Sphingobium yanoikuyae: one gene and its partner. The protein of the gene in region 1 interacts with the protein of each later gene in a pairwise test. Links are inferred from orthologs where the notes say so. Each region holds a gene or a part of one and is shown on either strand. Other genes may lie near its edges. The genes, in order: U0025_RS03000 and U0025_RS23945.

Region 1 (15,841 bases):
AATGCAAGATCGGCATCATGCCCGGCAACATCTTCTCGAAGGGTTCGGTCGGCGTCGTGTCGCGTTCGGGCACGCTGACCTATGAAGCCGTGTTCCAGACCACCAATGCGGGCTTGGGCCAGACCACGGCCGTCGGCATCGGCGGTGACCCGGTCAACGGCACCAACTTCATCGACGTGCTGGAACTGTTCCTGGCCGACGACGCCACCGAATCGATCATCATGATCGGTGAAATCGGCGGCGACGCGGAAGAACAGGCTGCCCAGTTCCTGATCGACGAAGCCAAGAAGGGCCGCAAGAAGCCGATGGCCGGCTTCATCGCAGGTCGCACGGCGCCTCCGGGCCGTCGCATGGGCCACGCTGGCGCGATCGTGTCGGGCGGCAAGGGCGACGCGGAAAGCAAGATCGCGGCGATGGAAGCGGCCGGCATCAAGGTCGCTGCCAGCCCGAGCCTGCTGGGCGAGACCCTGCTGGAAGTGCTGAAGGGCTGATCCGCCTTTAAAATATGATATGGAAACGCGGCCGGGCTGCACCCCGGCCGCACTTTCCCGCTCCGCGACTGCACGCGGCATGCATGGGACACAAGACGATGGGTTACGAGAACCAGGATTTCGAGATCGAACAGGGGCCGAGCTGGGCACGCCCCAACTGGCCGTTGGCGGACACCGACGACCTGACCGGGGCGATGGACCCGACGCAGATGCAGGTGGCCGTGAAGGCTGCTGCAAAGGCGCAGGGTGCCGCTGTTTCCGAGGCCGATATCGCATCGGCTGCCGAGGACGCAATCCGCGCGCAGATGCTGATCCGCACATATCGCGTGCGCGGTCATCTGGCCGCCAATCTCGATCCGCTGGGCCTGGCCAAGCGTGACCTGCCGGCGGACCTGACCCCGGAATATCATGGCCTGACCGATGCGTCGAAGAAGGTCTTCCTGGGCGGCACGCTGGGCCTGCAGTACGCGACCGTCGCGGAGATCGTGACGATCCTGCGCCAGAATTACTGCGGCAATGTCGGCCTTGAATATATGCATATCGCGGACGTCGAAGAGCGCCGCTTCCTGCAGGAACGCCTGGAAGGCAAGGACAAGGAAATCCACTTCACGCCCGAGGGCAAGAAGGCGATCCTGGCCAAGGTCATCCAGGGCGAGCAGTATGAGAAGTTCCTGGGCCGCAAATATGTCGGCACCAAGCGCTTCGGCCTCGACGGTGGCGAGTCCATGATCCCCGCGCTCGAAGCGGTCATCAAATATGGTGGCGCATCGGGTGTGCGCGAGATCGTGTTCGGCATGGCCCATCGCGGCCGCCTGAACGTCCTCGCCAACGTCATGGCCAAGGGCTTCCGCGTCATTTTCCACGAATTCTCGGGCGGCACTGCCAACCCCGAAGACGTGGGTGGTTCGGGCGACGTGAAATATCACCTTGGCACCTCGACCGACCGTGAGTTCGACGGCGTCAAGGTCCACATGTCGCTGGTCCCCAACCCGTCGCACCTTGAAACCGTCGATCCGGTGGTGCTGGGCAAGGTCCGCGCGCAGCAGACCTTCCGCGATGACCTCACCAAGCATGAGCAGGTTCTGCCCGTGCTGATCCACGGCGACGCGGCGTTCGCGGGGCAGGGTATCGTCTGGGAATGCCTCGGCTTCTCGGGCGTCAGCGGCTACAACACCGGCGGCTGCGTCCACTTCATCATCAACAACCAGATCGGCTTCACCACCAGCCCGCAATTCTCGCGCGGCTCGCCCTATCCGTCGGACGTGGCGAAGGGTGTCCAGGCGCCGATCCTGCACGTCAATGGCGACGATCCCGAAGCCGTGACCTTCGCGACCAAGCTCGCCATGGAATATCGCCAGAAGTTCCATCGCGACGTCGTCGTCGACATGTGGTGCTATCGCCGCTTCGGTCATAACGAAGGCGACGAGCCGGGCTTCACCCAGCCGCTGATGTACAAGGAAATCCGTCAGCATCCGCCGGTCAGCGACATTTATGCCGCGCGCCTGAAGGCGGAAGGCGTGGTGGACGACGCGTTCGTCTCCGGTTCGACCGACGAGTTCGTCGCCCATCTGGAAGACGAGTTCGAAGCCGCCAAGAGCTACAAGGCCAACAAGGCCGACTGGTTCGCCGGTCGCTGGTCGGGCCTGCACAAGCCGGCCGATGCCGAAACCGCGCGCCAGAGCGTGGAATCGGCTATCAACCAGAAGCTGTTCGACAGCCTGGGCCGCACGCTGACCACGGTTCCCGAAGGCCATAATGTCCACAAGACGCTGAAGCGCGTGCTGGATGCCAAGGCCGAGATGTTCAAGTCGGGTGCCAATTTCGACTGGGCGACCGGCGAGGCCCTGGCCTTCGGTTCGCTGCTGTCGGAAGGCTATGGCGTTCGCCTGTCGGGTCAGGACTCGGGTCGCGGCACCTTCAGCCAGCGTCACGCGGTCTGGACCGACCAGGACACCGAGGCCAAGTATATCCCGCTCTCGACCGTGCCGCATGGCCGTTTCGAAGTGCTGGACTCGCCTTTGTCCGAATATGGCGTGCTGGGCTTTGAATATGGTTTCGCTTTGGCGGACCCGAAGAGCCTGGTGATCTGGGAAGCGCAGTTCGGCGATTTCGCCAACGGTGCGCAGATCATCTTCGACCAGTATATCGCGTCGTCGGAAACCAAGTGGCTGCGGTCCAACGGCCTCGTCTGCCTGCTGCCGCACGGCTATGAAGGCCAGGGGCCCGAGCATAGCTCGGCGCGTCTGGAACGCTATCTGCAGCTGTGCGCCGAAGGCAATATCCAGGTCGCGAACATCACGACCCCGGCCAATTACTTCCACGCGCTGCGTCGCCAGATGCTGCGGCCCTTCCGCAAGCCGCTCATCATCATGGCGCCCAAGTCGCTGCTGCGTCACAAGGCCGCCGTCAGCAAGGCCGAGGACTTCCTGGGCGAAACGCACTTCAAGCGCATCCTGTCGGACCCCAATGGGTCGGCCGACAAGGATACCAAGCGCCTGGTGCTCTGCTCGGGCAAGGTCTTCTACGACCTGATGGAAGCCCGCGACGCCGCCGGCGACGCCAACACCCAGATCGTCCGTATCGAACAGATTTATCCGTTCGCGACCGACGCACTGGCCACGCGCATCGAGCGCATGACCAATCTGGAAGATGTCGTCTGGTGTCAGGAAGAACCGCGCAACAACGGCGCCTGGTCCTTCGTCGAACCCTATATCGAGGAAGCGCTGGCCAAGGCCGGCAAGGCGCCCAAGCGCGCCCGCTATGCCGGCCGCAAGGCTTCGGCATCGCCTGCCACGGGCCTGGCCTCGCGCCATGTGTCCGAACAGGGCGCCCTCGTCGCCGATGCGCTGGGTCACAGCGTTCGTGAAGAAATCCGTCGCCAGAAGAAAGGCTGAGAAAGCACATGGCAACCGAAGTCAAAGTCCCCACGCTGGGCGAATCCGTTACCGAAGCAACCGTCGGTCAGTGGCTCAAGAAGCCGGGTGAAGCGGTCAAGGCCGACGAGCCGATCGTCAGCCTGGAAACCGACAAGGTCGCGGTCGACGTGCCCTCGCCGGTCGCCGGTGTCATGGGGGATCTGGTCGCCAAGGAAGGCGACACGGTCGAGGTCGGCGCGCTGCTGGCCTATGTGAACGAAGGCGGTGCCGCTGCCGCCGCGCCGGCTGCTGCCGCTGCTCCCGCCGCCAAGGCGGAAGCCGCTGCACCCGCGCCGGCCGCTTCGGCCCCGGCTGCATCGGACGACGAAGAGGGCGGCAGCCTGACCCTGTCGCCGGCGGTCCGCCGCCTGGTGCTGGAGCATGGTCTTGACCCGAGCAAGATCAAGGGCACCGGCAAGGACGGCCGTCTGACCAAGGACGACGTCATGGCCGCCGTCGCTGCCGGCACTGCCAAGGCTGCTGCTGCGACCCCTGCTTCGGCGCCTGCCGCCGATGCGCCGGCCGCTGGCCCCAGCCGCAAGCAGGAACGCGTCAAGATGACCCGCCTGCGCCAGACCGTCGCCAAGCGTCTGAAGGAAGCGCAGAACAACGCTGCCCTGCTGACCACGTACAACGACGTCGACATGACCAACGTCATCGAGGCGCGCGCCAAGTACAAGGATCTGTTCGAGAAGAAGCATGGCGTCCGTCTGGGCTTCATGGGCTTCTTCACCAAGGCCGTCTGCATGGCGCTGAAGGACATTCCGGGCGTCAACGCGCAGATCGAAGGCGACGAGATCGTCTATAACGACTTCGCCGACATCTCGGTCGCCGTTTCGGCCCCGACCGGCCTGGTCGTTCCGGTCATCCGCAATGCGGAAAGCCTGAGCGTCGCTGCCATTGAAAAGACCATCGGCGGCTTCGGCAAGAAGGCCAAGGAAGGCAAGCTGACGATGGAAGATATGAAGGGCGGCACCTTCACCATCTCCAACGGCGGCGTGTTCGGTTCGCTGCTGTCCAGCCCGATCATCAACCCGCCCCAGTCGGCGGTTCTGGGCCTGCACCGCATCGAGGACCGCCCGGTCGTCCGTAACGGCCAGATCGTGATCCGCCCGATGATGTATCTGGCGCTCAGCTATGACCATCGCCTGATCGACGGTCGTGAAGCGGTGACCTTCCTTGTCGCGGTCAAGAACGCGATCGAGGATCCGACCCGTCTGCTGATCGACCTGTAATAATCACCATTTATTGTTGCCCCGGCTTCGGCCGGGGCGCCTCTTGCCCTTGATTTGGGGCAGAGCGATGCCAGTTTGGCTGGCATGACTGGAGAAGGGAAAACCCCATGTCCGATTTCGATTATGACGTCCTGGTTATCGGTGCTGGCCCGGGTGGCTATGTCGCCGCGATCCGTGCTGCGCAGCTGGGCCTGAAGACCGCCTGTGCCGAAAGCCGCGAGACGCTGGGCGGCACCTGCCTCAACGTCGGCTGCATCCCGTCGAAGGCGCTGCTGCACGCCTCGGAACTTTATGACGAGGCCGCCAATGGCGCGCTCGCCAAGCTGGGCGTCAAGATCGACAAGATGAGCCTGGACCTGCCCACCATGCAGGGCCAGCGCGTCGATGCCATCAAGGGCCTGACCGGCGGCATCGAATATCTGTTCAAGAAGAACAAGGTGACCTGGCTCAAGGGCCTGGCCAGCTTCACCGGCGCCAACACCGTCGAAGTGAACGGCGAGAAGGTGACGGCGAAGAACATCGTCATCGCCACCGGTTCGTCGGTCGCCCCGCTGCCGGGCGTGGCCGTGGACAATGCGGGCGGCAAGATCGTCGATTCGACCGGCGCGCTGGAACTGGACAAGGTTCCGGGCCATCTGGTCGTCGTCGGCGGTGGCGTCATCGGTCTGGAACTGGGTTCGGTGTGGAAGCGCCTGGGCGCCAAGGTCACTGTCGTCGAATATCTCGACCAGATCCTGCCCGGCATGGATGGCGAAGTTCGCAAGGAAGCCAACAAGATCTTCAAGAAGCAGGGCTTCGAATATAAGCTCGGCACCAAGGTGACCGGCGCCGAAGTCGGCAAGTCGGGCGTGACCCTGACCGTCGAACCCGCCGCCGGTGGCGACGCCGAGAAGATCGAAGCCGATGTCGTTCTGGTATCGATCGGTCGTCGTCCCAACACCGAAGGCCTGGGCCTCGACAAGATCGGCCTGGAGCTGAACGCGCGCGGTCAGATCGAGACCGACCATGAGTTCGGCACCAAGGTTCCGGGCGTCTGGGCGATTGGTGACGTCATCCCCGGCCCGATGCTGGCGCACAAGGCCGAGGACGAAGGCATTGCCGTCGCCGAGAATATCGCGGGCCTGACCGGCATCGTGAATCATGACGTGATCCCCTCGGTGGTCTACACCAAGCCGGAAATCGCGGGCGTGGGCCTGACCGAGGAAGCCGCCAAGGAACGTGGCGCCGTCAAGGTCGGCAAGTTCCCGATGATGGCGAACAGCCGTGCCAAGACCAATCACGAGCCCGACGGCTTCGTGAAGATCATCGCCGACGCCGAAACCGATAAGGTGCTGGGCGTGTGGATCATCGCCACCGTCGCCGGCACGATGATCGCACAGGCCGCGCAGGCCATGGAATTCGGCGCATCGAGCGAAGACATCGCTTACACTTGCCATGCGCACCCGACGCACAGCGAAGCGATCAAGGAAGCGGCGATGGCCGTGACCGGTAAGCCGATCCACATGTGATCGACTGCGCGATCGCAGGATAAGGGAAGGGGCCTCCGCCAAGCGGGGGCCTTTTTCTTTTGGGGAAGGACGCGCGCTGCTCTATCGGACGGGCATGAACCAATTCCCCTCCAGCCAGTCGGTGCCGTCGGCCAATCCCGAGCGGTTGTTCTTTGCGCTGTGGATCATCTTTTCGGTGCTGACCGCGCTGGCCGACATCATCGCGATCGTCCGCCATCCCGAAATGACGTTGCAGATATTGCCGCAGACGGCCCTGGGGCTGGCGGTGTGTCTGCCCTTCGGCGCGGTCGCGATCCTGCTGCGACGCCGGCGGCTCAAGCGCCAGGCCGCGCGCGACGCCTTTCTTCAGGCGATGGCGCGGCTCGACTGAGCATCGCCGGCGGGCGCCAGCGCGGGCCGAATGGCGACGCGATTGCGGCCCTTTTCCTTCGCTTCATAGAGCGCGCTGTCGGCGCGGGCGATCGCGTCATGGATCGAGCGGTCGGCGCGATGCAGGCTGGTGAGGCCGAAGCTGGCGGTGAGCGGGCCGGGCAGGCCAAGCCGGCTTGCCGCCTGTTCGGCAAAGCGCAGCCGGATCGCGTCGGCAATGCCGGTCGCCATGGCGGGGTCTGCGCCGGGCAGGAAGAGGATGAACTCCTCGCCGCCGAAGCGGGCGATGACGGCATCGGCCGGGGCCAGCGCCCGCAGCGCATCGGCCAGCGCGACGATCACCCGGTCGCCCAGCCCATGGCCATGGGCGTCGTTGACCCGCTTGAAATGATCGATGTCGCAGGCGATCAGGCTGCCGCTGGCATCATGGCGGGCCACCGCCTCCTCGAACCCGCGGCGATTGAGCAGGCCCGACAGCGGATCGACATGGGCATCATGGCGGTAACGGGTGAGCACGTCCTGCATGGCTGCCGCGAGCGCCGATAGGGCCAGGAACAGGCCGAACATGCAGGCCAGCGCCTGCATCAGGAAGGCATATTGGCTGTCGCGGAACGCGACGCCGCCGGGCAGGGTGAAGGACACGCTGCTGCCGCGCAGCAGATTGTCGAGCGCGACCAGGGTGACGGCGGCATAGAGGGCGCGATCGGGCCAGCCGCGCAACTGGCCGCGGCCCGCAATCAGCGGAATGGATATCAGCAGGAAGCAACCGAAATCGGACGACACCAGTTCCAGCGGGACGATGTCCCGCATCACTGCAAAGCTGCAGATCAGGATCGATATCGCCCAGATGGCGATGCGCAGCCCCAGCACCCAATTGGGGCGCCAGCGCGTCAGCAGCGCCTGGCTGAACAGCAGGAATCCGGTGGCAAAGGCGGTGTCGGCGACGATGCCCCACAGGTCCGTGGGCAGGAAGTCGAACGCGACCGGCACGGAAAAGCCCGTGGCGACGCTGAAGAAGGCACCGCTCCACCAGCCCGCTTCGCGCGCGCCCCAGCCCCAGACGATGAGGAAGGCGACGCCGAAGCTGGCCATCATGATGGGCAGGAAGAAGGCGAAATTCTCACCCACGAAGCGCGACCGATCCTTTGTGCAGCATGACGGCATGACGTCACGTCATGCAGGAGCGCCATCCTGCATTATCCGGTAAATGTCGATGGTTAAGAGAGCGTAACGGTTGCGACGGGCCGAGCGGGGAAACTGTCTAACCTGGATCAGAAATGCGGCTTGCGCTTCTCGCGGAACGCCGCGACGCCTTCGGCAAAGTCGGGATAGGTGAAGGCATCGCGGAACATTTCCAGCGTCACCATGTCATCGTCCGCCTGACCGTCGAGGATGCGGCGGACCATCGCCTTGGACGCGCGCACGCTATGCTGGGCATTGGCGGCAATCTCGCGGGCCAGTGCGTCAGCAGCGGCCCGCGGATCGGCCGCGATCTCGTCGACCAGGCCGATGGCAAGCGCCGCATCGGCATCGTGCAGCGCGCCGGTGAACAGGATGCGCTTGGCCCGTGCCGGCCCGACCAGATCGACCAGCAGGCGGGTGTCGAACAGCGAATAGACGATGCCGAGCTTGGCCGGGGTGATGCCCAGCCGCGCGGTGGGCGCCGCGATGCGCAGGTCGCAGGCGATCGCCAGCCCGCATCCGCCGCCGACACAATCGCCGTCGATCGCCGCGATCATCGGCTTTTCGGCATGGGCCAGCGCATATTGGCTGGCGCGGATCGCGGCCTGGTTGGCGGCGCGCCAGTCAGCGTTGCCCGAACAGGCGGCAAATTCGTTGATGTCGGCGCCGGCGCAGAACAGGCCGGGCGTGGCCGAGGCGAGGATCAGCACGCGGATATCCGCGTCGGCCATGGCATCGGCGACCAGATGCGGCAGAGACTCCCACATCGCCTGGGTCATGGCATTGCGGCGATCGGCCCGGTCGATCAGCAGCCGGGCGACCGTGCCGTCCCGCTCCAGGCGCAAGCTCATGCCGGCCAGGCTTCCAGCATCGGCACCAACTCGTCGAAATGGTGGATCACCGCATCGGCCTCCAGATTTTCGACCGGGCCGTCGAGGAAGCCGAAGCTGACCGCGATGCTGGGAATGCCGGCATTGCGGGCGCCGGCAATGTCGTTGATCGTGTCGCCCAAGAAGATGGCGCGGCCGCCACCGGCCCGCTCGATCATCGCATGGATCGGCGCCGGATCGGGCTTGGCAATGCCGACCGTGTCACCGGCGACGACCGAGGCGAAGCGGTCGAACAGGCCCAGTTGGTGCAGCAAGGGGATCGTGAAGCGTTCTGCCTTGTTGGTGCAGATTGCCAGCTTCACGCCGCGCTCCGCCAGCGCATCCAGCATCGCCATCATGCCGGGATAGGGCAGGGAGTGGAGCGCCAGATTCTGTTCATAATAATCGAGCAGGATCGGCAGTGTCTGGTCGAGGATCGCTTCGTCATAGCCGCCCGACGCGTCGAGCGCGCGCTGCAGCATCACCTTGGCGCCCTTGCCGACGAAGGGCCGGATGGAATCGACCGGGAAGGGGGCTCGGCCGATCGTGCCGATCGCGTAATTGACCGCCGCAGCGAGATCGCCGCTGGTGTCGAGCAGGGTGCCGTCGAGGTCGAAGCCGACAATGTCGAAGGATAAGCGTGCCATGGCATCGCCATGCCGCGTCGGCGGTGGCAATGGCAAGGCAAACATGGCAGAGAGCCGTGATATTCCAGACCACTTGAACGAAAAGGACGCGCTCGCCGTGACCGCACCTCGCCCCCTAGCAGTCGTCATCCTTGCCGCCGGGCAGGGCACAAGGATGAAGTCCGGCACGCACAAGGTGCTGCACCCGATCGCCGGGCGGCCGATGTTGCTGCACCTGCTTGCCAGCGTCGCGGACCTGCTGCCCGAGCGGCAGGTGGTCGTGGTCGGCGCCGGCCGCGAGCAGGTGGAAAAGGCGGTCGAGGGCAGCGGCGTCGCCATCGCCGTGCAGGAACAGCAGCTTGGCACCGGTCATGCCGTGGCGCAGGCGCATGATGCGCTGGCGGGCTTCGCGGGCGACGTGCTGATCCTCTATGGCGACGTGCCGCTGGTCAGCGGCGCGACCATGAAGGCGATGCTCGATCGGTTGAGCCGGGGCGACGAGCCGCGCGCGGTGGTGCTGGGCTTTCGCCCGGAGGACGCCGCTGCGTATGGCCGGATCATCGCCGATGGCCAGGGCATCATCGAGAAGATGGTCGAGTTTAAGGATGCGAGCGAGGCCGAGCGCGCCGTCACCTTGTGCAATAGCGGCCTGATGGCGGTGCGGGCGAGCGACCTTTTCGTGCTGCTGGACCAGATCGGCAACAACAATGCGGCCGGCGAATATTATCTGCCCGACATCATCATGCTGCCCGGTGCGAACAGCGCCGTGATCGAGACGGAAGCGTGGGAAGTGGCCGGCGTCAACAGCCGCGCCGAACTGGCCGGCGTCGAAGCCGTGTGGCAGGACCGCCGCCGGGCCGAGGCGATGCGCGAGGGCGTGACCCTGGTCGCGCCGCAGACCGTCTTCTTCGCGCACGACACGGTGCTGGGCCGCGACGTGACGGTCGAACCCAATGTCGTCTTCGGTCCGGGTGTCACCATCGCCGACAATGTCGTCATCCATGCCTTCTCGCATCTGGAAGGCGCGACCGTGGCCAGCGGCGCCGACATCGGCCCCTATGCCCGGCTGCGTCCGGGCGCTGACATCGGCCCCAAGGCGAAGGTCGGCAATTTCGTCGAGATCAAGAAGGCGCGGCTCGACGAAGGGGCAAAGGTCAATCACCTCTCCTATATCGGCGACGCCAGCGTCGGCGCGGCGGCCAATATCGGCGCGGGCACGATCACCTGCAATTATGACGGCTTCTTCAAGTATAAGACGCAGATCGGGGCGGGCGCCTTCATCGGCTCCAACAGCGCGCTGGTCGCGCCGGCGACGATCGGCGATGGCGCGATCGTCGCGGCGGGCAGTGTCGTGACCAAGCCGGTTCCGGCCGACGCGTTGTGTCTCGTCCGTCCGCAGCAGGAAAGCAAGCCGGGCTGGGCGGCGGCGTTCCGCACCCGCATGCGCGAGCGGAAGGCGAAGGCTTGAGCTTCATCCGGCGCCGGCCGTTTCTGTCCGCTCTGCTGCTCCTGTTGCTGATCGCGGTGGCAGGGCCGCTCTGGCTGCTGATGAACGCGCGCGCGATGCCGGCCGTGCGGCGCGCCGATGTCGTGCTGCCTTTCCCGGCGGGCGCGTCTCAGCAGCCGATCAGGGTCGCGCTGCTGACCGACACCCATCTGTCCGGGCCGGACAACAGCCCGGCGCGGATGGCGCGGATCGTGGCCCGGATCAACGGCCTCAAGCCCGACCTGATCCTGCTGGGCGGCGACTATATCGGCGACAATAAATGGGGCGCGACCTATGATGCGCGCCGCGCGATCGCCCCCTTTGCCGGGCTGCGCGCGCCGATGGGCGTGGTCGCGGTGCTGGGCAATCATGACAGTCGCAGCAGGAAGAACCGGGTGGCGCTGAGCGCCGATGACTGGCAGCGCGCCTTTGCCGATCTGGGCATCACCCTAGTACAGGATGGCGCGGTGCGGCGCGGGCCGCTGGCGATCGGCGGGTTGAAGGACATCTATACCCGCAAGCCCGACATACCCGATACGTTGAAAGCGATGCAGGACATTGGCGGCGCGCCGGTCATCCTGTCGCATGGACCCGATGTCTTCCCGCTGCTGCCCGATGCGCCGTCGCTGACCCTGGTCGGCCATACCCATTGCGGTCAGGTGGTACTGCCCTTTGCCGGGATCGTCTATGTGCCCTCCCGCTATGGCACCCGCTATGCCTGCGGCCGCTATCAGGATGGCAGGAAGGCGATGATCGTGTCCGGAGGCGTGGGCACCAGCGGCCTGCCCTTCCGCATGCTGGCGCCGCCCGACATCTGGCTGATCACCATCCGGCCACGATGACATTCTTTTCATGGCTCAGCCATGGCGCTGTCGCCTGACCGGCATTAATGGCATGGCGACAAAGCTGTCCTATATGGACGCTATCTGACTAATCTGGTTCGGCGGGGCTTTCCACCATGTGCGGTATCATCGGAATTATTGGTAAGGATCAGGTCGCGGAACGACTGGTCGATGGCCTCAAGCGGCTGGAATATCGCGGCTATGACAGTGCCGGCGTCGCGACCGTGCATGACGGCCGGATCGATCGCCGCCGGGCCGAGGGCAAGCTCAACAATCTGGTCAAGGAACTTGGCCAGTCGCCGCTGGCCGGCACCACCGGCATCGCCCATACCCGCTGGGCCACCCATGGCGCGCCGACCACCAGCAATGCGCACCCGCATGCGACCGGCGAAGTGGCGCTGGTCCACAATGGCATCATCGAGAATTTCAAGCCGCTGCGCGACGAACTGATTGCCCGCGGCCGCACCTTCGACAGCCAGACCGACACCGAAGTGGTCGCCCATCTGGTCAGCGAACTGGTGGAGCAGGGCGTGGCGCCGAAGGAGGCCGTGGCCCAGGTGCTGCCGCGCCTGCACGGTGCCTTCGCACTCGCCATCCTGTTCAAGAGCCATCCCGACATGCTGATAGGCGCACGCCTCGGCTCGCCGCTGGTCGTAGGCTATGGCGATGGCGAGACCTTCCTCGGCTCCGACGCGCTGGCGCTCGCCCCGCTGACCCAGCGCATCGCCTATCTGGACGAGGGCGACTGGGTCGTCATCACCAAGGATGGCGCCGAGATTTTCGACAAGGACAATAACCCGGTCGAACGCCCGGTCACCATTTCCGGCGTGTCCGGCGCGATGATCGACAAGGGCAATCACCGCCACTTCATGCAGAAGGAAATCTATGAGCAGCCGGTCGTCGTGGCCCAGACGCTCAAGGCCTATCTGCAGCGGATGGATGATCGCGTGTCGCTGCCGATCCCCGATTTCGACCTGTCGACCATCCGCCGCGTCACCATCGTCGCCTGCGGCACCAGCTTCTATGCCGGCATGGTCGCGCGCTACTGGTTCGAACAATTCGCCCGCGTGCCGGTCGATTTGGATTTCGCCTCCGAGTTCCGCTATCGCGAGCCGGTGATGGAGGAGGGCGGCTTGGCCCTGTTCATCAGCCAGTCGGGCGAAACCGCCGACACGCTCGCCGCGCTGCGCTATGCCCGCGCCCAGGGGCAGAAGATCGCCGTCGTCGTCAATGTGCCGACCAGCTCGATGGCGCGCGAGGCCGACCTGCTGCTGCCGACCCATGCCGGCCCGGAAATCGGCGTCGCCTCCACCAAGGCCTTCACCTGCCAGCTTGCCGTGCTCGCTGCCTTCGCCGCCAATCTGGCGCGGGCCAAGGGCAAGCTCAGCGCCAAGGATGAGAAGGAAATTGTCCGTCACCTCGCCGAAGCGCCCGCCGCGATCAACGGTGCGCTCGCCTATGACGAGGCGATCGAGGCGATGGCCCATCATATCGTGCCGGCGCGCGATGTCCTGTATCTCGGCCGCGGCACCGACTATCCGCTGGCGCTGGAAGGGGCGCTCAAGCTCAAGGAAATCAGCTATATCCATGCCGAAGGCTATGCCGCCGGCGAGATGAAGCATGGCCCGATCGCGCTGATCGACGAACTGGTGCCGGTGATCTGCATCGCGCCCAGCGGCCCCCTGTTCGAAAAGACCGTCAGCAACATGCAGGAGGTGCAGGCGCGCGGCGGCAAGGTGGTGCTGATTTCCGACTATGACGGGGTGCAGGCGGCGGGCGAGGGGTGCCTCGCGACCATCACCATGCCCAAGGTCCACCCGCTGATCGCGCCGATGGTCTATGCCGTGCCGGTGCAACTGCTCGCCTATCATGTCGCCGTGCTCAAGGGCACCGACGTCGATCAGCCGCGCAACCTGGCGAAGAGCGTCACGGTCGAGTGAGCCGGGCCGCCCCTGCCGTCATGATGGCAGGGGCTTTGGCTGCCGCGGCTTCGATCAGCCGCCACCGGGCGAATTATGGCCACCCGCCGGCACCGGGCCGCCGCTTGGCGCGTGGCTGTGGTCGGGATTGCTGTCCCAGTCGATATGATAGAGGTCGAAGCGGCGGTCGCGCAGGTTGCGGACCGTGCCTTCGGCCCGCGCCCAGCTGAGGTCGGCCAGGTTCACGTCCGCCATGGTCAGCGTCTCGACATTTTCGCTCGCCTCGGCCGCGATGCCGTCCCGCGCGAAGGGCAGGTCGCACGGCGTCAGGATCGCGCTCTGGGCATATTGGATGTCCATATTGTCGACGTTCGGCAGATTGCCGACATTGCCCGACATCACGACATAGCATTGATTCTCGATCGCGCGGGCCTGCGCGCAATAGCGCACGCGCATATAGCCCAGGCGCGAGTCGGTGCAGAAGGGGACGAAGATGATGCGCGCGCCCTGGTCGACCAGTCGGCGGGCCAGTTCGGGAAATTCGCTGTCATAACAGATCAGCACGCCGATCGGGCCGCAGTCGGTCTGGATCACGTCGAGCGCGTCGCCGCCCTTGATGTTCCACCAGAAGGCTTCGTTGGGGGTCGGGTGGATCTTTTCCTGGGTGTGGACCGATCCGTCGCGCAGCGCGACATAGGCGATATTCTGGATGTCGCCATCGTCGGCGCGGGTCGGGTGCGATCCGCCGATGATGTTGATATTATATTCCAGCGCCATCCGCGTCAGTTCCTTGGTCAGGCGCGGGGTATAGCCGGTCAGCTTGTCGATCGCCTCGATCGGGGAGAGCTTCTTGGTCTCGAAGGAGAGCAGGGGCAGGGTGAACAGTTCGGGGAAGACGATGAAGTCCGACCGATAATCGGCCGCCACGTCGACGAAATATTCGATGTTGCGGACGAACTCGTCGAAATCCTTCACCGCGCGCGCCTGGAGCTGGCAGGTGGCGAGGCGGACGCTTTCGACGCCGCGCGGCACCCGCATTTCGGGTGCCTCGTCCGGGTCGACATAGGGGTTGCGCCAGACCAGATGCGCGGCATGGCCATCCGACTGCTTGTCTTCGGGCAGGTAATTTTCCAGCACGCCCAGCGGTTCGAACTGGTTCTTCAACTGGAAGCTGATGACCTGGTCGCGCAGCTTGCCGCTGACCACCTTTTCCAGATAGTCGGCCGGGCTGCCGGCGCGGCGCTTGGCGCGGGCATAGCCGGGCATGCGGCCCGCAATGACGATGCCGTGCAGGTCCAGTTCCTCGGCCAGTTCCTTGCGCTCGTCATAGAGGCGCTGGCCGATGCGCAGCCCGCGCAGCTTGGGATCGACCGCCATTTCATAGCCATAAAGCCATTCGCCTGCTGCGCTGTGGCGGGTGCCGAAACCGTTGGCGGTGATCTCCTCCCAGTCATGATGGGAAAAGGCCATCGCCTTGCTGACGCGCATGGTGGCGCAATAGCCCACGACCTTGCTGTCATAGAGGGCGACGAAGCAGCCATTGGGGAAATTGTTGATCTGGCCGCGGATGGTGGCCAGCGAATAATTGGGCATGCCGGGATAGGCGCGGGCGATCAGCCGCTGGATGCCGCGCACATCGCCGGGCACCGCCGCCCGGACTTCCAGGCGCTTCTTGGCTGTCGTGGTCATTCTTCGCTCCCGTCGCATCAATCCGAAAAGGAAAAGGCGGCGCCGGGATGCGGCGCCGCCTCGTTCCGTTTCCGTATTGAAAGCTTCAGGAAGCGATCAGTTCCGGTAAAAAGCCTTTATCAGGCCCACTTGGCCATTTCGGCTTCCAGATTGACGCGGATCGCCTCGAAGAACTGCTCCGTGGTCATCCAGGCCTGATCCGGGCCGATCAGCAGGGCCAGATCCTTGGTCATCGCGCCGCCTTCGACGGTCTTGATGCAGACCTGCTCCAGCGTCTCGGCGAACTTCACGACGTCCGGCGTATCGTCGAACTTGCCGCGGAACGACAGGCCCTGGGTCCAGGCGAAGATCGAGGCGATCGGGTTGGTCGAGGTCGCCTTGCCCTGCTGGTGCTGGCGATAGTGGCGGGTGACGGTGCCGTGCGCGGCTTCGGCTTCCACGGTCTTGCCATCGGGCGACAGCAGGACCGAGGTCATCAGGCCGAGCGAGCCGAAGCCCTGGGCCACGGTGTCCGACTGGACGTCGCCGTCATAATTCTTGCAGGCCCAGACGAACTTGCCGCTCCACTTCAGCGCCGACGCGACCATGTCGTCGATCAGGCGATGTTCGTAGACGATGCCGGCCGCCTTGAACTTGTCGGCGAATTCGGCGTCGAACACTTCCTGGAACAGATCCTTGAAGCGGCCGTCATAGGCCTTGAGGATGGTGTT
Region 2 (15,449 bases), 4.5 Mb from region 1 along the record:
GCTGGGACGGCGCGGTGGAGATCACCGTGCGCCTCACCAACAAGGGCAAGCGCAAGGGCAGCGAGGTGGTGCAGCTCTATATCCGCGACCGCGTCGCCAGCCGCACCCGCCCGATCCGCGAACTGAAGCGCATCCAGCGCGTGACCCTGTCGCCGGGCGATTCCACCCAGGTCCGCTTCACCTTGTCGCGCACAGACCTCGAATTTGTCGGCGCCGGCAACCGCCGTATCGCCGAGCCGGGCCTGTTCGACCTGTGGGTCGGCCAATCCTCGACCGGCGGCCTGCACGGCCAGTTCACCCTCTACGCGGCGGTGCCGACTTCTCCGCCACCAAAAGGCTGAACTCTCCGATCCACCCTCTCTCATAGGAAAATCCGATCACTGTGACGGAATCGATTCGTTTCGATCCGCCGCCGCGCAGGACTACCCCTTTTCGCGCCTTGAACAGGCAGAACAGGACAGGGGAGAGAAACATGTCCACGACCCGCATTTCCACATTCGCCTTGGCGTGCGCGCTGCTCGCCAGCCCGGCGCTCGCCGCCGAGACCAAGCCAGCCGCCGCTGCCGCGCCCGTCGTCACCGAAAAGCCGGGCGGCATGACCAACAAGGACTGGTGGCCCAACCGCCTCGACCTCACCGCCCTGCGCCAGCATGAGGCGACCCGCGCCAATCCCTATGGCGCCGACTATGACTATGTGAAGGAATTCAACAGCCTCGACCTGGACGCGGTCAAGGCCGACATCCGCAAGGTGCTGACGACCTCGCAGCCCTGGTGGCCGGCCGACTATGGCCATTATGGCCCCTTCTTCATCCGCATGGCCTGGCACAGCGCCGGCACCTATCGCGTTGGTGACGGCCGCGGCGGCTCGGATGGCGGCGAACAGCGGTTCGATCCGCTCAACAGCTGGCCCGACAATGTCAGCCTCGACAAGGCCCGCCGCCTGGTCTGGCCGATCAAGCAGAAATATGGCCGGAAGCTCAGCTGGGGCGACCTCATGGTCCTGTCCGGCAACGTCGCGCTGGAGGATATGGGCTTCAAGACCGTGGGCTTTGCCGGCGGCCGCATCGATGCCTGGCAGCCGGACGTCGTCTATTGGGGGCCGGAAACCAAGATGATGGGCACCGAGCGCTCCAATCCCGACGGTTCGCTCAAGCGCTCGCTTGCCGCGACCACCATGGGCCTCATCTATGTGAACCCCGAAGGCCCCGGCGCCAATCATGATCCCAAGGGCGCCGCCGCCGACATCCGCCGCGCCTTCGGCAATATGGCGATGGATGACGAAGAAACGCTGGCGCTGATCGCGGGCGGCCACACCTTCGGCAAGGCGCATGGCGCCAAGAAGCCGGAGGAATGCCTGGGCGCGGAACCCGCCGCCGCCGGCATCGAGGATCAGGGCTTCGGCTGGAAGAACAAGTGCGGCAAGGGCAATGCGGAAGATACGCTGACCTCGGGCCTGGAAGGCGCCTGGTCGGCCACGCCGACCCAGTTCACCACCCAATATATCGACAATCTGCTGAACTTCGATTGGGTGAAGACCAAGAGCCCGGCCGGCGCGACCCAGTGGATCCCGACCGATCCCGCCACCGCCAACATGGTCCCCGACGCGCATGTGAAGGACAAGCGGCACGCGCCGATCATGTTCACCACCGACATCGCGCTCAAGGAAGATCCCGGTTTCCGCAAGGTGCTGGAAAGCTGGCAGAAGAATCCCGAGCTGTTCAGCAAGGCCTTCGCCCGCGCCTGGTTCAAGCTGACCCATCGCGATCTGGGGCCGCAGGCCCGCTATCTCGGCAAGGACATCCCGTCCGAAACCTATAGCTGGCAGGATCCGCTGCCCAAGGCGAGCTTCGCCCCCGTCAGCGCCGCCGATCAGGCCAAGCTGAAGGCCGCCATACTGGCGTCGGGCCTCACCGGGCCGGAACTGGTGCGCACCGCCTGGGCCTCGGCCGCGACCTTCCGCAGCACCGACATGCGCGGCGGCGCCAATGGCGCGCGCCTGCGGCTCGACCCGCAGCGCGGCTGGGCGGTCAACGATCCGGCGGAACTCAGCAAGGTGCTGGCGAAGCTGACCGCGATCCAGAAGGATTTCGCCAAGTCCGGCAATCAGGTGTCGATGGCCGACCTCATCGTCCTCTCCGGTAACGCCGCAGTCGAGCAGGCGGCGCAGAAGGGAGGCTACAGCATCACTGTGCCGTTCACGCCGGGCCGGGTCGACGCCGCGCAGGCACAGACCGATGTCGCCTCCTTCGCCTATCTGGAGCCCAAGGCGGACGGCTTCCGCAACTGGTATGGCCCCAAGGCAGAGGTCAGCCCGGCCGATGCGCTGGTGGACAAGGCCGATGCGCTAGACCTCACCGTGCCGGAAATGACCGTGCTGGTCGGCGGCATGCGTGCGCTGGGTGCCAATAGCGGCGGATCGAAAAATGGCGTGCTGACCACCCGTCCGGGCACGCTCAGCAACGACTTCTTCGTCAACCTGCTGACGATGGACACGGTGTGGAGCAAGTCGGCGACGCCGGGCCTCTATGACGGCAAGGACCGGGCCAGCGGCGCGGCAAAGTGGACGGCGACCCCGGTCGACCTGATCTTCGGCTCCAACTCCGAACTGCGCGCGGTGGCCGAAGTCTATGCCGAGGACGATGCGAAGGAGAAGTTCGTCACCGACTTCGTTGCGGCCTGGACGAAGGTCATGAACGCGGATCGCTTCTGAGGAATGAGCAACCCGGCGGCGCACGGCGTCGTCGGGTTCTTTGGATCGAATTGGCGGGAGCGACCAAGTTCGGACCTATTCCCCCTCCCGCAAGCGGGAGGGGGTTAGGGGGTGGGCTGGACATCGCGAAAGCCCACCCCGCTGCGACTAACGCGCTGCGCGCGCAAGTCTCGCTGCCCCTCCCGCCGGCGGGAGGGGAATGGCCGGGCGCCACCCCAAAACAACGTTGCGCCATTCCGGAAGCTGAACCTGCGTTAGCATCCATCCATCCCCAAACCAAAAGGGCGCCGCGGTCTCCCGTGGCGCCCTTTCAGCATCAGAACTTGTAGTTCGCGCTGATCGTGAAATTGCGCGGGGCGCCGTAGCGATATTGGCTGAACGAACCGGCCTGGCTGTAATATTTCTTGTCGAACAGATTTTCGACATTGGCCTGGAGCTGCAGCTGCTCGGTCACGGCATAGCGCGCCATCAGGCTGACCAGAGTATAACCGTCCTGCTGGAAACGGAAGGGCACGGCCGGCGTGGTGCCGGGGATGGTGCCGTCCGAATAGGCCTTGCTGCGATAATTGACGCCGCCACCGATGGTCAGGCCGGTCAGCACGCCGGGCAGGTCATAGGTGGTGAAGATCTTGAGCAGCTTGCGCGGCTGCGCGGTGTTCACGTCGTTGCCGTCCGGATCCTCGATCTTGAACTGGCTGTAGCTGGCATTGACGTTCCAGCCCGGCAGCGGCTGGCCGGTGGCTTCCAGTTCGAAGCCCTTGCTGGTGACACCCTCGACCGCGCGATAGGGCTGGAAGGTCTGGCCGTTGAGGATGATTTCCGGGCCGTCCATCTCGCCGACATTATCCTGCTCGATGCGGAACAGTGCGATCGAGGTCTGCAGCGCATCGCCGAAGAAGCTGCTCTTGAGGCCGATTTCATAGGCGGCGCCGTTCAGCGGATCGAGCAGGCGCTGTTCGCGGTCATACAGGTTCTGCGGCTGGAAGATCTTGGTATAGCTGGCATAGACGCGATGGTTCGACGTGATGTCGTACAATGCGCCGACATAGGGGATGAACACATTGTCGTCGCCATAGTCGCTCGGCCCGCTCCAGGCGAAGCCGCGCTGGTTCCAGCTGGCGATACGGCCGCCCAGGATGACCTTGAACGGATCGGCCACGTTCAGGCGGAACGCGCCATAATAGCCGGTCTGCTCGATCCGTTCCTGTTCGTTGCGCACCGCGTCGGTGCCCCAGACCGGCTCGGGAAAGGGCACGCCTTCCTGGCCGATCACCGGCACGTTCGTGGCCCACTCGTTATTCACGCCCGGCTGAGCGTTCGGTAAGTTGGGATTGAACTGGGTGAAGGGCGCCACATAATTGTCGGTGTGCCGCTTCAGCACGCTGTGCAGCGCGCCCAGCACGACCTCATGATCGCGGCCGAACAGCGCCACCTGGCCCTTCAACTGGGCGTCGATGCTGTTCTGGATGCTTTCACCCTTGGACTTGTAGGGGTTGGTGCCGTCCATCGTGCCGGTCGCCTTGTCGACGCCGCCATAGAGATAGAGAAGCTGCGTATCGCCGGTGGTCTTGAGCCGGTTGTAATTGGCGGTCAGGTTCCAGCGATCGCCAAATTCCTGGCGCACCGTGGCATAGATATTCTGGTTGGTGGTGTTCCAGTAGGTCCAGTCCGCCGCCGTGGTCTGCGACCGGGGCAGGTCGGTCAGCGTGCCGTCGGTGTAGAAGGTGGGCAGCGCGCCCCAGGTCGCGCCCTTGGGCTTGCTGTCCTGGTGGCTCATGCCGACGCGGATCAGCGTGCTATCGGTGACGTCTGCCTCGACCACGCCATAGAGGACCCACTTCTTGCGGTCCTGAATGTCGATGAAATAGTCGCCCTTTTCATAGCGCCCGACCAGCCGGGCGCGGATGCGGCCATCGGCGGTCAGCGCGCCGCCAATGTCGGCCGACAGGCGCCAGGTGTTCCAGCTGCCGATGCTGGCATTGACATAGCCGGTCAGGTCGGTGGCGTCGGCATGCTTGCGCACCAGGTTGACCGACGCGGACGGATCGCCCGCGCCCGACAGCAGGCCGGTCGCGCCGCGCACGACCTCGATCCGTTCATAGATGGAGACGTCGATGCTGGTCTCGCCATTGCCACCGGCCAGCGTCCAGGCGGCGGGCACGCCATCGACCTGGGTGTTGCGGATCTCGAAGCCGCGCGCGAAGAAGCTGTTGCGCACGTCGTCGACTTCGTTGGCGGATACGCCCACCGCATTGGTGATGACATCCTTCACGCTGATCAGATTCTGGTCGAGGATACGCTGCGCGGTCATGATGCTGACCGACTGCGGGGTTTCCTGCACCGTCAGGCCCAGGCCGGTCGCGGTGTCGATCTTGTCGGGCAGGGTATAGGTGCCGGTGACGACGATCTGGTCGTCGCGATTCTCATCGGCCGGTGCGGCATTGGTCTGGGCGGCGGCGGGAAGGGCGACGACGCACAGCGCGGCGCCGGCAAGCCAGTGATATTTGGACAGCATGAAGACCCCTGTTTTCTGGAAGGAAATTGGGCGTCGTCCTAAGGGATGTTGCGAGGCGATCGCAACAATAATGCGAATGCGTCGCAATGCTATTTTGCGCAAAATATGCGAATATTTCCCTCTGTGACCATATTGCCACAGATCCCGCCGTCGACCGGCGGGTGATGCGCGGCGCGGCTGCGGCCGGTCAAGGCGTCCCTCGGCCTGCTCCGCACGCCGGATCGTCAAATAATGTTTCAAGTCAATGTTATGAAAGCGCAAAAATAGAAATTCGGAATTTGTTCCGCGCGGAAGCTGATTTTTGTTTCACAACAACAGGGTGCTTCTTGGCGAAGTGTGTTGGAAATCTATAGCTGTCCTGACTCAAGTGGATCGCGTTAACACTTTCCGTCTTTGCCTTCGTTTCGTCGCATCATCCACTCATCTGGCCTGCGCAACACGGCCGGAACACGGGCTGTTCATGCAGCAGAAAGCCGGACACGAACAGGCAATGTGTCTGGCGCATCCCACGGCGCCAAGACGTCAAAATTTATGAAGGTCAGAAGAAGGGGGTTCTGACGGTTCGAAACGCCACCAGGCGGCCGCCGTCGGACGACAAGCTGCGATGCTGCAGGCCCGACCGATCGAGAAGTGAAGGAGCAGCGTGATGCCTATCATGTCCAAAAACCAAAAATATCTTGTGATGCTTGCCCTGCTGGCCGGGGCCGCCCCGGCCGCCGTCGTGGCGCAGGACCAGGCCCAGGACGCGCCGCCGGCCGATGTGTCGGCCAGCGTCGCCATGCCGGCCGCCGAACTGACGGAGGGGCCCGAGATCAAGGGCATCATCTCCGCGCGCAGCGGCGACCGGATGCAGGTGACCGCCGCCGACGGCAGCAAGAGCGTCATCACCATCAATGATGATACCAAGATCAGCGCCAGCAAGGGGCTGTTCGGCCTTGGCCGCGACCATCTGGCCGCGACATCGCTGCTGAACGGTCTGCCGGTGACGGTGAAGACCCTGCAGGCCGGCGAAGGGCTGCTTGCCAGCAAGATCGCCCTGCAGAACAAGGATCTCAAGACCGCGTCGATGATCAACAACGGCACGGCCCAGCGGTTCGACGAACAGACCGCCGCGACCGAGGCCTTGCGCGGCCGCATGGGGGAGATCGACCAGTATAATGTGAAGGGCACGACCAACGTCAATTTCGACACCGGCAAGGCGGTGCTGTCGGATCAGGCGAAGAATGACCTCTGCGCCGCGGCGACCTCGGCCAATGGCATGAGCAACGCGCTGCTGCTGGTCGTGGGCTATACCGACTCCACCGGCGGCGAAGAGCTGAATCAGGAGCTCAGCGAAAAGCGTGCCTCGCGCGTGGTCAATTATCTGCAGCAGGCGTGCGGCTGGAAGCCCTATCGCATGCTGACCCCCACCGGCATGGCCGAGGCCGATCCGGTGGCCAGCAATGACACGGTCGAGGGCAAGGCGCAGAATCGCCGCGTCGCGGTGAATATCCTCGTCAGCAAGGCCGTCGACGGCCTCTGACCCCTGCGGGGTGGGCCCTTGCCCACCCCCATTTTTGCGCTCCGATCGCGCGACTTCGCAAAAATCTTCTATTGCGAAGTGGTGACTGCGGACCGGCAGCGGCGCAAATGCGTCCTCTGCGACACTATATATTTTGCAGCTTTCGCAAGCGCGCCAAGCCGCTTCACCCCCCGCCGCACCTCTGCTACAGGCGCGGCCATGCTTAACTTGAACGGTATCACCGTGCGCCTGGGCGGCCGCACCATCCTCGACCGCGCCGGCGCCGCGCTGCCGCCGCGCAGCCGCGTCGGCCTCATCGGCCGCAACGGCGCGGGCAAGTCGACCCTGATGAAGGTGATGATCGGCCAGCTCGACCCGGACGAGGGCAGTTGCGACATGCCGCGCGACACCCGCCTGGGCTATATCGCGCAGGAAGCCCCCTCGGGCACCGCGACCCCGTTCGACACCGTGCTTGCCGCCGACAAGGAACGGGCCGAATTGATGGCGGAGGCCGAGCATACCGAGGATCCCGATCGTCTCGGCCATATCTATGAGCGGCTGACCACGATCGACGCCTATACCGCGCCCGCGCGCGCCGCCCGCATCCTCGTCGGCCTCGGTTTCGACGAGGAAATGCAGGGCCGTCCGCTCGACAGCTATTCGGGCGGCTGGAAGATGCGCGTTGCCTTGGCGGCGCTGCTCTTCTCCAACCCGGACCTGCTGCTGCTCGACGAACCGTCGAACCATCTCGATCTCGAAGCGACCTTGTGGCTGGAGAATTTCCTCAAGGCCTATCGCGGCACCGTGGTCATCATCAGCCATGAGCGCGATCTGCTCAACAATGTGGTCGACTATATCCTGCATCTCGAAGGCGGGAAGGTGACCCTTTATCCCGGCGGCTATGACGCGTTCGAGCGCCAGCGCGCCGAGCGCCTGGCCCAGCAGGAGGCGGCACGCGCCAAGCAGCAGGCCGAGCGCGAGAAGCTGCAGGATTATGTCGCCCGCAACTCGGCCCGCGCCTCGACCGCGAAGCAGGCCCAGTCGCGCGCCAAGGCGCTGGCCAAGATGCAGCCCATTGCCGCTGCGATCGAAGACCCCAGCCTGCATTTCGGTTTCCCAAGCCCCGCCGAACTGCGCCCGCCGCTCATCACCATGGACATGGCCTCGGTCGGCTATGACGACACGCCGATCCTGCGCCGCGTCAATCTGCGCATCGATCCCGACGATCGTCTGGCGCTGCTCGGCCGCAACGGCAACGGCAAGACCACGCTGGCGCGCCTGATCGCGGCGCAGCTGGCGCCGATGGAAGGCGCCATCAACAGCTCGGCCAAGATGAATGTCGGTTATTTCACCCAATATCAGGTGGAGGAGCTGGACGTCACCGACACGCCGCTGGAGCATATGACCCGCGTCATGAAGGGGGCGACGCCCGGTGCGGTGCGTGCCCAGCTTGGCCGTTTCGGCTTTTCCGGCGAGCGCGCGACGCAGAAGGTCGGCTCCATGTCGGGTGGCGAGCGCGCGCGTCTGGCGCTGGCGCTCATCACCCGCGATGCGCCGCACCTGCTGATCCTCGACGAACCGACCAACCATCTGGACGTCGACAGCCGCGAGGCGCTGGTGCAGGCGCTCAACGAATATTCGGGCGCCGTCGTCATCGTCAGCCACGATCGCCACATGATCGAACTGGTCGCCGACCGGCTGGTGCTGGTCGACAATGGCACCGCCCAGCCGTTCGACGGATCGCTCGACGATTATACCGACATCATCCTGCGCAAGGCGGACGGCAACCCGTCGGGCGGCGACGCGCCCAAGGTCGATCGCAAGGCGGACAAGAAGGCCGCTGCCGAATGGCGCGAGAAGCAGAAGACGCTCAAGAACGCGGTCAACAAGGCCGAGCGCGAGATGTCGACGCTGATCGCCGAGCGCAAGCGCATCGACGCCGTGCTGTCCGATCCCAAGAGCGCGACCGGCGCCGAGGCGAAGATGACCACCAGCGAACTCATGGTGAAGCGCGCATCGGTCGAGAAGAAGCTGGAAGCGGCCGAGGAAGTCTGGATGGAAGCCGGCGCGGCGCTGGAAGCCGGCTGATTCTCCGGCTTTAGACCCTGATTCACGCCATCGGTGAAAGCGCGGAGCGCTTCCACCTCAGACGATCAGGGTCTAGAATGTCAGCGGTGGCGCGCCCGCTTCGTGGGAGCGGGTGCGGATCACGATCTGCCAGGTGGCGATGAACAGGGCGGCGATCACCGGCCCGATGACGATGCCGTTGAAACCGAACAATTGCAGCCCGCCGAGCGTGGTGATCAGCACGACATAATCGGGGATGCGGGTGTCGCGGCCGACCAGGATCGGGCGCAGCAGATTGTCGACCATGCCGATCACGAACATGCCGCAGAAGATCAGGATCAGCCCCTTCCAGATCGCGCCGGTCGCCAGCAGATAGATCGCCACCGGTGCCCAGATGAGGCCAGTGCCGACGGCCGGCAGCAGCGAGAAGAAGCCCATCATCACGCCCCACAGCAGCGCGCCGGAAATGCCCAGTGCGCCGAACACCAGCCCGCCGATCAGCCCCTGCAGGATGGCGACGACGATACTACCTTTGATCGTGGCGCGGATGACGATGACGAATTGCCGCATCAGCGCGCGGCGATGCAGCACCCGCAGCGGCGCGGCCCGGTCCAGCTTGCGCGCCAGATCCAGCCCGTCGCGCAGCAGGAAGAAGGTGAGATAGAGCATCACTGTCAGCGCGATGAGGAAGCTGAAGGCGCTCTGGCCGATCAGGAAGGCCTGGGCCGCGACGGTGCGGAAACTGGCGGTCAGGCCGTCGGTCAGCAGCCGCTGGACCGCCGCGAAATTGGATATGCCCAGCCGCCGCAGGCCGATCGACGCCCAGTCAGGCAGCGCCGCCTGGAACTGCGCGAACATGTGGGGAATGTTGATCTTCCCCACATTGATCTGGGCGTAGAGCGCGGTCGCTTCCTGCACCAGCGCGATCGACAGGATGATGGCCGGCACGATCACGATGGCGATGATCAGCAGCAGCGTCAGCAGCGCGGCGCTGTTGCGATGGCCGGGGATCAGCTTGAGCAGTCCCTGGTTCACCGGGATGAACAGGATGGCGACGATCACGCCCCAGAGGATCGCCCCGAAGAAGGGCTCGACCACCAGCGCGAAGGCGATGGAAACCAGCACCACCAGGGCGACGAACACCCCATCCTCAATCTGCGTTCGGCGATGCCGGCTCTGTCGTTCCATGTCCGCTCTTTGGCAGAAACCGTTACGTTAATCCATGCATCGCATGGTCTTATTGCGTCTTGGCGTCAAAGTTGAAGGTCACCATCACTTTGGGATCAAGGCCGGTGCTGCTGTCGCCATTGCCCACGCCAAAGGGCAGGCGGGCGACGCTGGCCGATCCGCTGACCTTGCGGCTCTTGCCGCTGCCCGACAGGGTGAAGCGGATCGCCTGCGGCTTGGCCACGCCCTTCAGCGTCAGCGTGCCATGGGCGCGATAGCCGTTGGCGCCGCTCTTCTCCGCCCCCTTGGCAACGAAGGTCGCGGTCGGGTGGGCGGCGCTGCCGAAGAACTCGTCGCCCGGCAGCATGCCATCCTTGTATGCGTCGCCGACGCTGGCCGATGCCATGTCGATCGTTACCTTGATGTCGGCGCTTTCGGGATGGTCGGGGTCCATCACGACCTTCGCGGTCCATTTCGAGAAATTGCCGCTGATCGTCTCGCCGCTGTTGCCGACGGAAAAGCCGATCTTGCCGCCGGGTTGCACCGCCCAGGCCGGCGGCGGGCCGGCCGGTTCCTCGGCGACGGCCGCGGTCTCGTTCGCAGCCGGGGCGGCGGCATTGTCGCTCGCATTGCCGGCGGCTTCGACGGCATTGTCTTCGGCAGGCGCCTCGACCGCATTGGCGGCGGGCGCATCCGGCGCGACGGGCGCGGCACCCGGCAGGATCGCCCGGCCGAGCAGGAAGCCAACGAGGATCAGCGCGGGCAATCCCAGCAGCAAGGCGGTCGAGCGGCCCGGCACCATCCGCCAGATCAGCCCGTCGCGCATCAGCACATGATGGCGCAGCGCGCCCGCGACATGCAGCGCGACCAGCGCGATGCCGATCCAGGCGAGCAGGCTATGGCCACCTTCGGCCAGGCCATGGCTCGCCATTGGCAGCGGCAGATGGGGCAGGGGTATGACGCCGAAGAACAGGGTCGGCACCTTGACCTTGGCGGTCGAGACCAGCGCCCAGCCGGTCAGCGGCGCGCCCAGCATGAAGGCATAGAGGCCGACATGGACGCTGGACGCCAGCGCGCCCTGCCAGCCACCCTCCAGCTTGGCCGGGCGTGGTTTCCACCAGCGCACGCCGATGCGCAGCAGCGTCAGCAGCAGCACAGTGATGCCGATCGACTTGTGCAACTGGAACAGCGCAAAGCCGCGCGCGCCCAGACTGCCCAGCGCCCAGCCGACGGCGATCTGGAAGGCGAGCAGGGCGGCGATCGCCCAGTGCAAGATGATGGCGGCCAGGCTGTAACGCTGCGGCATATGGACTACCCCGAAAATGACCCTGTTGGATTGGGCGCAAAATTATGTCGCGGGGGTAATGAAGTCCATCGTCGCAGCCGGAAACGATCCGTTGCCGGGTGGATCAGCGCAGGTCGATCGCCGTCGCCTCCGCGTCTGGCAGGCTGGCGCCCATCGCCCTGGCCAGGGTGGGCGCGATCGCGCGCATGTCGATCAGGCCCAAATCCTTGCCCGGCTTCACCCCCGGTCCCATCGCCATGAAGGTGGCGCGCAGATTGGCCGGGCCGGGGAAATAGCCGTGCATGCTCTTGACCGGTGTCGGCGCGACCAGCGGCGCATTGGCGCCACGGAAGATGTCGGTCACGAAGCCGGGCTTGAGGTTGATCGTGAAGCTGGCCTGCGGATTGCCGCCCAGCTTCGTCATCTCCGCCCGGTCGACGATGCGCTCGATGCCGTTGGCGGGGTTGGCGGCCAGCTTGTCGAGCAGGCCCTTCACCTTGTCGGCCAGCATCTTGTCGTCCGGGCGGGCGAGCATGATCGCGGCCGATCCACCGCCGATCCACGGCATGGCCTGCCACGACGCGACCTTGCCGTCCGCGCCAAGGGTGATGAGGCCAGCGTCGATGAAGGGGCGGAACAGGTTGAGGCCGCTATGCGTCGCCTCGAACCCATGGTCGCTGACCAGCGCGATCAGCGCGTCGGGATGGGCCTTGCGCTCGGCCGCGATCAGGTCGCCGACGATCGCGTCGATCTTTTCCAGCACGGCCTTGGCGGCTGGCGTGTCGGGACCGCTGCCATGCTGCTCATGGTCGAGTGCGGTGAGGTAGACGGTCAGGAAGTCGGGCTGGTGCGCGGCGATCAGGGCGGTGGCGAACCGGCCCCTGTTCTGGTCGCCGGACAGGCTTTCATCGATCCCCATGGCATAGGGCTGGCCGACCGCCCGTTCCAGCTCCGCCTTCAAACCCGGCGTCGCCAGCGCATCCAGCAATTGCGCGTCATCGGCATGGCCGGTGCGCCAGATTTGCGGCAGGTTCCAGCTTATGCCCTTCGCGGCGACGCTGACCGGCCAGTGGACATTGCCGGTGGAAAGCCCGGCTTTCGCCGCCGCATCCCACAGCATCGGCACCTTCACATCCTGCGCATACCAATACCAGCCGCCCTGGTTGATCTGCATCGGGTCGAAGCTGTTGTTGCTGACGATGCCATGCTTGCCCGGCGACACGCCGGTCATCAGCGTGGTGTGGCTGGGATAGGTCAGCGTCGGCAGCACGCCGGTGACACCCGATGCATGGGCGCCATCGGTCAGGAACCGGCGCAGATTGGGCAAGGCAAGGCCGCGCTTGTCCGCCTCCAGCACGTCGCCGGGACGCAGCCCGTCGATCGAGATCAGCAGCACCGGCTCGGCCAGCGCCGGGAGCGGCGTGACGGCGAGCAGGGCGGAGGCAAGCAGCGCGGCCTTGTTCATCTTAGAAACCCGCCTTGAGGGTGACGAAGAATTGCTGCGGCGCGCCGATCAGCAGCGTCTGCGCGTCGCCGCTATTGCCAAAGCCGCCCGATCCGATCGTGCTGATATATTTCTTGTCGAACAGGTTGCTGGCGTTGAGCTGCACTTCGATCTGGTCGGTGATGCGATAACCGATCGAGGCGTCCACGATCACCCGGCCATCGACCGACGCATCGTTGGTGTAGCTGTAATAGCGCTTCGACATATAGTTGGCGCCGATCCGGCCGAACAGCGGCCCCTGGTCATAATTGAGTTCGCCGCGCAGCAGATGCTTGGGGCTGTCGACCACGGTCTTGCCCTTGATCGCCGCGACCAGCGTGCCGTCCGAGCTGTTGAGCACATCGTCGCGATAGGTGGCGTCGGTGTAGCTGTAGCTGGCATAGAGGCCAAAGCCCTGGCCCAGCTTCAGGTCGCCCGCCGCCTCGATGCCGACGGCGCGGACATTGCCGACATTCTGCAGCGCGGAGGCAAGGCCCAGGATCGGGCTGCCGACCTGCACCGCCAGCAGGCGGTTGCGGAAATTGACCAGATAGGCGCCCAGCGTGCCGTTGAAGCGCGAACTATTGTAGCGCAGGCCCAGCTCGTACGTGTCCGAGCTTTCCGGCTTCAGATCGTCGCGGATCTGGTCGAAGCCAGCCTGGTTGGTGGAGAAGGGGCCGGTGGTGGTGGCGCTGGCAAAGGCCTTGGTCACCTGGGTGAAGCCACCGAAGATTTCCGCCTCGGGGCTCAGTTCGACGGCGAAGCCAGCATGGGGCTGGAACCAGTCCTCGGCCTTGATCTTGCCCTCGGGGAAGCTGCTCGACACGACCGCCTCGGCCTCGTTGGTGACCTTGAAGCCCTTCCAGCCCAGGTTAATCGTCAGCATGCCCAGGTCGATCTTGTCGCGGACATAATATTGGATCGTGTCGGTGGTGAAGTCGAACTCCCACTGGGTCGCGAACGGGTTCTTGGGATAGTCGCGGAAGGACAGGCCGGCTTCGGTGCGGCTCTTGAACGCATAGAAGCGGCGGGCCTGGTTGAACTTGTTATTCTCGTACCAGGCGCCCGCTTCCAGCGTCTGGACGCCGATCGTCGCATCTACGCTGCCGAAGGCGCCGATCCGATCCATGTCATATTCGGTGGTGCGGATCGACAGCGGCGAACCGCCGGTGGGGCTGGGGACCGAGGGGGTCGCCCACAGGCCCATGCCGCTATTATTGTGATAATAGCCCTTGATCTTGAAATTGGCATGATCGCCCAGCGGCGTGCTGTAGCCGATCGCGCCCAGCCAGTCCTCGCGCAGGCCGGCGGCGTCATAATAGGCGTCCCAGACCGACGTCACATTGTCGGGATAGACGGTGCCGGCGGCGGCGTTGCTGACCGGCGCGCCGGTTTCGCCGCGATTATTGCCGATGTCGGCATAGAGCACGGCGCGGGCATAATCGGGCGACGTATTGTCCCATTTCCAGCCCAGGCGGTTGATCATGTCCATCGACATGTCCTGATAATCCTGCTCGCGGCGGTCCGAATAGCTCAGCCAGCCATCCAGCTTGCCGTCGCCGACCGGGATCACGACCTTGGCATTGACCATATGCTGGTCCTGCGTACCCTGGCCCTTCCACTTGTCGGTCGAGCCGTATGCATAAGAGACATAGCCGCGAATGCCGTCGGCACTGCCCATGTTCAGCCGGGCGAAGGCGCGCCAGGTTTCGTCGCTGCCATAGGTGAGGTTGCCCTGTGCGCCCAGCGCATCGGCCGGATCCATCGAGAAGGTCTCGACCGTGCCGCCCAGATTGCCGGTCGACTGGGTGCCGAGCGAACCCGAACCCTGCGACACGCGGACGGTGCCGATATTCTCGCTGCTGATGGCGCGGGTGATGTGCAGGCCGTTATGATTGCCATAGCTCATGTCTCCCAGCGGAATGCCGTCGAAGGTGAAGCCAAGCTGGTTCTGGTTGAAGCTGCGGATGCTGACGCGCTGCGACCATTCATAGCTGCCGAACGGATCGGACGACTGGAAATTGACGCTGGGCAGCTTCTCGATGGCTTTGAGCGCATTGGTGCCGGGCGTCAGGGTGACGAGATCGCGGGTGGTGATTTCCTGGACCTGGCGGGTCTCGCCGCGGCCAAAGACGATGATGCCGGCGCTGTCCGCATCGGCCGCAGCATCGGCGGCGGGCGCCATGTCCTGGGCAAGGGCGGGTGCGGCGATGCAGGCGGTCGAAGCGAGCAGCAGGCTGAGTGCGTGGCGCATGGTGAAATCCCCCAATCGAATGTGATTGGCGGGCGCTCTAGGCTGGCCATGTTGCACTGCAATGTGACTATCGCGACGCTGCGGCGTCAGTTTCGTGACAATATCGTTATGATTTTGTCTGTGTCATAAAGGTCGCAGTCGCGGCATTTTCGCCGCGAACATTGCATCGCAAGATCGCTGGGCTAAGAGCGAAAAAAACAATTTCAAGGAAAGCAGGACATGGCCAAACCCGAATCCTGGCGGTTCAGTCCCGACGCATATCGCTTCATCACGAGCATCGATACGCGCTTCCAGGATCTCGATACCATGGGTCACATCAACAATGTGGCCATTTCCGGTATCTTCGAAACGGCCCGTATCCGCTTTCATCATCATATGGGCCGCCACCCGCAGGAACAGGGCGTGCGCTGGCTGGTGGCCAATGTGAACCTCAACTTCATCGAGGAATCGCATTTCCCCTATCCGTT

What was found.
Region 2: the proteins of U0025_RS03000 (region 1) and U0025_RS23945 interact in binary tests that used the Escherichia coli proteins (3 or more experiments, as listed by UniProt). The link is inferred for Sphingobium yanoikuyae from one-to-one orthologs.

Annotation. Positions count from the first base shown.
Region 1 is NZ_CP139979.1:647,507-663,347, forward strand. Bases 203-3,585 are described here. They hold U0025_RS03000 (2-oxoglutarate dehydrogenase E1 component), read left to right. Parts: upstream 203-589; coding sequence 590-3,385; downstream 3,386-3,585. Other genes in these bases: sucD (succinate--CoA ligase subunit alpha), read left to right, coding at 203-491; odhB (2-oxoglutarate dehydrogenase complex dihydrolipoyllysine-residue succinyltransferase), read left to right, coding at 3,394-3,585. Outside these bases: more of sucD, read left to right, coding at 1-202; more of odhB, read left to right, coding at 3,586-4,641; lpdA (dihydrolipoyl dehydrogenase), read left to right, coding at 4,749-6,149; U0025_RS03015 (hypothetical protein), read left to right, coding at 6,244-6,519; U0025_RS03020 (GGDEF domain-containing protein), read right to left, coding at 6,495-7,646; U0025_RS03025 (enoyl-CoA hydratase-related protein), read right to left, coding at 7,790-8,551; U0025_RS03030 (HAD family hydrolase), read right to left, coding at 8,548-9,216; bifunctional UDP-N-acetylglucosamine diphosphorylase/glucosamine-1-phosphate N-acetyltransferase GlmU, read left to right, coding at 9,371-10,663; U0025_RS03040 (metallophosphoesterase), read left to right, coding at 10,660-11,523; glmS (glutamine--fructose-6-phosphate transaminase (isomerizing)), read left to right, coding at 11,640-13,463; U0025_RS03050 (bifunctional GNAT family N-acetyltransferase/carbon-nitrogen hydrolase family protein), read right to left, coding at 13,518-15,131; U0025_RS03055 (NADP-dependent isocitrate dehydrogenase), read right to left, coding at 15,251-15,841. UniProt on the Escherichia coli protein: E1 component of the 2-oxoglutarate dehydrogenase (OGDH) complex which catalyzes the decarboxylation of 2-oxoglutarate, the first step in the conversion of 2-oxoglutarate to succinyl-CoA and CO(2).
Region 2 is NZ_CP139979.1:5,125,865-5,141,313, forward strand. Bases 6,389-9,379 are described here. They hold U0025_RS23945 (ABC-F family ATP-binding cassette domain-containing protein), read left to right. Parts: upstream 6,389-6,945; coding sequence 6,946-8,814; downstream 8,815-9,379. Other genes in these bases: U0025_RS23940 (OmpA family protein), read left to right, coding at 6,389-6,747; U0025_RS23950 (AI-2E family transporter), read right to left, coding at 8,887-9,379. In the rest of the region: U0025_RS23925 (glycoside hydrolase family 3 N-terminal domain-containing protein), read left to right, coding at 1-341; katG (catalase/peroxidase HPI), read left to right, coding at 473-2,710; U0025_RS23935 (TonB-dependent siderophore receptor), read right to left, coding at 3,027-5,225; more of U0025_RS23940, read left to right, coding at 5,872-6,388; more of U0025_RS23950, read right to left, coding at 9,380-9,981; U0025_RS23955 (YceI family protein), read right to left, coding at 10,031-11,266; U0025_RS23960 (alkaline phosphatase family protein), read right to left, coding at 11,370-12,710; U0025_RS23965 (TonB-dependent receptor), read right to left, coding at 12,712-14,982; U0025_RS23970 (acyl-CoA thioesterase), read left to right, coding at 15,202-15,449. UniProt on the Escherichia coli protein: Genetic data indicate it may be involved in ribosome assembly or function.